DNA from 2 places in the Janthinobacterium sp. GW822-FHT07H11 genome. Region 1 is predicted to be linked to the other one. Evidence: predicted binding sites of a transcription regulator. Region 1 holds the regulator's gene; the other holds the start of a gene.
What was found. Region 1 encodes LexA, which represses DNA repair genes until DNA is damaged. Its sites were predicted from a motif close to ACTGTATNNNNATACAGT; they were not measured.
Positions count from the first base shown of each region.

Region 2: dinB (DNA polymerase IV) is a predicted target of LexA. The motif match lies at 1,094-1,111, and genes of this name have one in related genera.

Region 1 covers NZ_CM179507.1:5,085,462-5,088,529, reverse strand. The annotation lists gene AC3RCJ_RS22400 (cystathionine gamma-synthase family protein) at 1-908, shown strand, start outside; gene lexA (transcriptional repressor LexA) at 974-1,609, opposite strand; gene rpsF (30S ribosomal protein S6) at 1,885-2,274, shown strand; gene priB (primosomal replication protein N) at 2,295-2,594, shown strand; gene rpsR (30S ribosomal protein S18) at 2,620-2,910, shown strand; gene rplI (50S ribosomal protein L9) at 2,938-3,068, shown strand, end outside.
Region 2 covers NZ_CM179507.1:95,386-98,453, forward strand. The annotation lists gene dinB (DNA polymerase IV) at 1-1,074, opposite strand, end outside; gene AC3RCJ_RS00400 (S9 family peptidase) at 1,217-3,068, shown strand, end outside.

The DNA of each region.
Region 1 (3,068 bases):
TGTTTGGTAACACCAACAGCCTGTGGCAAACGGTGACGGGGCAAGGTATCGCCGTATCGTTCGTCGACGCCACCGATGTGGCCAACGTGGCGGCCGCCATCACGCCGGCCACGCGGATTGTATTCGTGGAAACTATTGCCAATCCGCGCACGCAGATCGCCGACCTGCAAAAAATCGGTGACTTGTGCCGCGAGAAAGGCATTTTGTATATCGTCGACAACACCATGACGACGCCCTACCTGTTCCGCCCGAAAGCCGTGGGCGCGGGCCTGGTGGTCAACGCCCTGACGAAATCCATCGGCGGCCACGGCAATGCGCTGGGCGGCAGCTTGACGGACACGGGCGTGTTCGACTGGACGCAGTATCCGAATATTTTCGAGAACTACAAGAAGGCGGCGCCGGCGCAGTGGGGCATCGCGCAAATCCGCGCCAAGGCCTTGCGCGACTTCGGCGCCTCGCTGGGTCCGGAAGCGGCGCACCATATCGCCGTCGGCGCGGAAACCATGGCCTTGCGCATGGACCGTACCTGCTCGAACGCGCTGGCGCTGGCCACCATGCTGGCCGCCGACCCGCGCGTGGCGGCAGTGCATTACCCGGGTTTGGCCTCGCACCCGCAGCACGCCTTGGCGACGGATTTGTTCCGCAGCTATGGTTCGCTGTTGAGCTTTGAATTGAAGGACGGCATCGACTGCTTCGATTTCCTCAATCGTCTCCATCTGGCTATTCCGGCCAGCAACCTCGGTGACACGCGCACCCTGGTCATTCCCGTCGCCCACACGATTTTCTATGAGATGGGCGCCGAGCGCCGCGCCAGCATGGGTATCGCCGAGTCGCTGATCCGCGTTTCCGTCGGTATCGAGGATGAGGTGGATTTGCTCGAGGATTTCCGCCAGGCACTCGATGTATAAGTCGCCGGACAAATGAAAAGGGCCGCAACAGTCATGCTGTTGCGGCCCTTTTTGTGTGCAGCGGTTTAATGCCAGCTGCGCATCAAGCCCACGGCCAGGCCTTCCAGGGCGAATTCATCTTCCGGCGACACGGTGATGACCTTGAAGTCCGGGTTTTCCGGCAGCAGTTCGATCACGGAACCCGTCTTCTTGTAGCGCTTGACGGTGACTTCGTCGCCGATGCGGGCCACGACGATCTGGCCGTTCTTGGCGCTGTCGACCTTCTTGACGGCCAATAGATCGCCATCCATGATGCCGGCGTCGCGCATGGACCAGCCGCGCACTTTCAGCAGGAAGTCGGGCTTGGCCGAAAACAGGGCCGGATCGACGTTGTAGCTCGCTTCCAGGTTTTCCTGCGCCAGGATGGGCGAGCCGGCCGCCACCCGGCCGATCAGCGGCAGCGACATCAGCAGGGCCGCCGGCACCTTCGATGGCGCTGTTTCAGCGGCAACGCCGATCAGGCGGATGCCGCGCGAAGTGCCCGGCGAAATCTCGATGGCGCCCTTGCGGGCCAGGGCCTGCAGATGTTCTTCGGCCGCATTGGCCGATTTGAAACCCAATTCGTTGGCGATCTCGGCACGGGTAGGGGGAAAACCCGTGTTTTCAATCGCGTCCTTGATCAGGTTCAGGATTTGTTCTTGTCGTGCTGTCAGCTTGATCATGAGCGGTGGGTGCATACTAAAATGCTGTCTATATGAACAGTCTGTATTTTTGTACAGTATCGCCGACTATGCAAGCGGATTTCGGGCTTTTTGCGTGATTTTGCAAGAAATAGTCGCGCCGGGCTGAAATGCGGGGGTGTGGCGACGTGCTGGTGGCCGTTGCGGAAGGAATGATTGAATACTTCGCCAATAGCGGTTATAATCTTCGGCTGACCTTCCCACACCCGTCTTGACGCCGGGGTGGGCGATTATCAATCCGACCTGAAGGAGTTTGCATGCGTCATTATGAAATAGTCTTTATCGTCCATCCGGACCAAAGCGAGCAAGTGCCCGCGATGATCGAACGCTACAAAGCCAGCGTAACCACCCGCGGCGGTTCGGTTCACCGCGTGGAAGATTGGGGCCGCCGTCAAATGGCTTACTCGATCCAAAAGCTGCCTAAAGCACACTACATCTGCCTGAACATCGAATGCGACAACGAGACCCTGGTCGAGTTGGAAACAGCATTCAAATTCAATGATGCCGTGTTGCGTCACCTGACCGTTAAAATGAAGAAAGCTGAAACAGCTCCTTCGCCGATGATGAAATCGGTACAACGCGAAGACGCGGCCAAAAGCCACCGCACCGAAGCACCAGCAGCCGCTCCAGCCGCAGCAGCAGCTTAATTCTTGACCAGGATCGTGCGCTGAACCAGCTACAAGTTACCGCCATCATTGCCGAGCGCGAAATATTGCGCTATACCCCGGCAGGGCTGCCGATTGTGAATGCAGTATTGCAACACAGTTCGCAGCAGATGGAAGCAGGAATTGCCCGTTTGACCGAGTTTGATGTTGCCGCGCTAGCCGCTGGCGAAATCTCAGGCCGGTTCAGTCAGGCAAGCTTGGGCGGGGTATATCAGTTCACGGGTTTCCTGGCCAGGAAGAGCCGCAACAGCAAGAGTTTGGTGTTTCACATCATTGATTTTAGTGCAGTCATTCCCGACTAGCGCATTTTAGATACAGGAGCCTGACATGGCATTCGGTAAAAAGTTCGACAAAAATAAGCTCAAGCTTAAAGAAAAACGCAAACAGCAAAATCCGTTGTTCAAACGCAAGAAGTTCTGCCGCTTCACCGCAGCTCACGTTGAGCAAGTCGACTACAAAGACGTCGACACGCTGAAAGACTTCGTCCAAGAAAACGGCAAGATCATGCCAGCACGCCTGACCGGTACCAAAGCGCACTACCAGCGCCAAGTCGACACCGCAATCAAGCGCGCTCGCTTCCTCGCGCTGCTGCCATACACCGATCTGCACCACGCTTAATCGGTCAGATATTCCTGGAGAAGAACTATGCAAATCATTCTGTTAGAAAAAGTTGTTAACGTCGGTAACCTCGGCGAAGTCGTCAAAGTCAAAGACGGTTACGCACGTAACTTCCTGATCCCACAACGCCTGGCACGTCGTGCCACGGCTTCGGCCGT
Region 2 (3,068 bases), 1.4 Mb from region 1:
CGGCACGCGCCGCAGGCAGTCGCGGCTGGCGCGCAGGATGGCGGCGGCGTCCGCCGTGGCGCTGGCCAGGGTGATGTCGCGCGTGACGGTGCTGAAATCCTCGAAGCGCAGCTTGATGCCCACCGTGCGCCCCGCCAGCGACTGTTTATCGAGGTCGCCCGCCACGCGCGTGCACAGGCTTTCCAGCTTTTCCGACAGGATGGCCCGGTCGCGCACCACTTGCAGGTCGCGCTCGAACGTCGTTTCGCGGCTGACGGACTTGGTTTCCCGGCTCGTCTGCACGGGACGCTCGTCGATGCCCAGCGCCGCCTGGCGCAGCCAGCCCGTGTACAGGTCGCCGAACTGCGTGCGCAGCATGGCCATGTCGGCGCGCGCCAGCTCGCCGATGGTGATAATGCCCAAGGCTTCCAGCTTGGCCGTGGCCTTTGGGCCGATGCCATTGATCTTCTTTGCCGGCAAGGGCCACACGCGCGTCTCGACATCCTCGGGCGCCAATATGGTGAGGCCGTCGGGTTTTTCCAGGTCGGAACAGATTTTTGCCAGCAATTTGTTCGGCGCCAGGCCGATCGAGCACGACAGGCCCGTCGCCTCGAACACGGCCGCCTTCAGGCGCGCCGCCATGGCCGGCGCCTGCTCGCCGTATTCGGTCAGGTCGACATAGATTTCATCGATGCCCACGTTCTGGATAATGGGGGCAAGATTGGCCACGGCTTGCTTGAAGCGGGCCGAATACTCGCGGTAAGCCTCGAAATCGGCCGGCAGCAGGATGCTGTCGGGCGCCAGTTTCGCCGCCTTCATGATGCCCATGGCGGAAAACACGCCAAACGCGCGCGCCGCATAGGTCGACGTCGTGACGACGCCGCGTCCCACATAGTCGCGCATGCGCGCAAACTGCCGCGTGCCGTCTTCCTGCAGCACGGGCTGCTGCAGCCGGCCGCCGCCGATCACCACCGGCTCGCCACGCAATTCCGGATATTTCAACAGTTCCACGGAGGCAAAGAAAGCGTCCATGTCCAGGTGGGCTATCCAGCGGCGGGCGGGCGGCTCGAGAAGTGGGCAGGCAGATGTGGTCAAGTACACCTCGCGGCAAGATACTGTAGTTATATACAGTATCGCTGGAAATGCCCGTGGATGCAAGTTGAAACGCACGGGCAACGTAGTTGCTTTTCTCAATGGCAAGATTACAATCCTGACACAACTATTCAAAGGAGTCGCCTTGTCCATCCCCCGTCACGCCTTGCACCGCATTGCCGCCTGCTCATCCATCCTGCCGGCCCTGCTGCTGTCCACGCTGGCGCCATCCGCGCTGGCCGCCGACGCCACCGCCGCCACCGCGCCCGTGGCCGCCAAGACCGCCTGGCAGGAAACGCGCCATGGCACCGTCGTCACGGACGACTACCGCTGGCTGCAAAAGAAGACCGATCCTGCCGTGATCGACTACCTGCATGCGGAAAACGCCTACACGGCCGCCGTCACGGCCCCTATCCAGCCGCTGGCCGACAAGCTGACTGCGGAAATCAAGGGCCGCATGCAGGAAGTGGACCTGTCCGTGCCCGCGCGCCAGGGCAATTTCTACTATTACACGCGCACGGAAGCGGGCAAGCAATATCCTGTCCACTGCCGCCGCCCTGTCGGTGCCGGCGGCGCCTACGATGCGCAGGCGGCCGAGGAAGTCCTGCTTGACCAGAATCAATTGGCCGAAGGCCACAAATTTTTTGCCGTGCGCGCCTTTGCCGTCAGCCCGAACGAGCAGTTGCTGGCCTACACCACCGACACGACGGGTTTCCGCCAGTACGAGCTGCACGTCAAGGATTTGAAGACGGGCAAGCTGCTGGCCGATGCCATGCCGCGCGTCACCTCGCTGGCCTGGGCGGCAGACAACGCCACGCTGATGCTGGCCCAGGAAGACGCCACCACCAAGCGGTCGGACCGTTTGTTCCGCCTGACCCTGGGTAGCGCGCCGCAGCAGGTCTACCACGAGCCGGTGGAACAATTCGCCATCCAGGTGGGCCGCACACGCGACAAGCAGTTCTTTGTGCTGACCTCGGGCAGCACGGACACCAGCGACGTGCTGCTGCTGCCAACGAGCAAGCCGGAAGGCAGTTTCCACAGCGTGCTGCAACGCGAGAAGGGCCACCGCTACAACGTCGAACACCGCGACGGCCAGCTGTATATTCTGACCAACAAGGATGCGAAGAATTTCCGCGTCGTCAGCGCGCCCTTGTCCGCGCCGCAGCCGAAGCACTGGAAGAGCGTCGTGCCGCACAACAAGGATGCCGTGATCCAGTCCATCGATGTGTTCCAGGGCTACCTGGTGGTGATGGAAAAGGCGCGCGCCCTGAACCGCGCGCGCATCTTTGATTTTGCGCACAAGAACTGGAAAACCGTGCAGTTCGACGACCCCGTCTACCTGGCCACGGCGGCCGGCACGCCGGAGTTTTCTGCCACGCAATTTCGCATGTCGTACCAGTCGCCCGTCACGCCGCCCACCGTCATCGACGTCAACATGCAAGATGGCAAGCGCACGGTGCTGAAACAGCAGGAAATCGTCGGCGGCTTTGACGGCAGCCGCTACACGACGCAGCGCCTGTGGGTGAAGGCGCGCGACGGCGTGCAAGTGCCGCTGTGGATCGTCTACAAGAAGGGCGTCAAGCTCGACGGTTCCGCCCCGCTGCTGCTGTATTCGTATGGTTCCTACGGCATCTCGACGGAAGCCAGCTTTGCCATCAGCCGCATCAGCCTGCTGGAGCGCGGCGTCATCTATGCGCAGGCGCATATCCGCGGCGGCACCGACATGGGCGAAGCCTGGCATGAAGACGGCATGCTGATGAAGAAGAAAAACACCTTCAACGACTTCATCGACAGCGCCGACTACCTGGTGCGCGAAAAATGGACGAGCCCGAACCGCCTCATCATCCAGGGCGGCAGCGCGGGCGGCTTGCTGATGGGCGCCGTCGTCAACATGCGCCCCGAGCTGTTCCACGCCGTGCACGCGGCCGTGCCGTTTGTCGACGTGATGAACACCATGATGGACGCCAGCCTGCCGCTGACGACGGGAGAGTACCTGG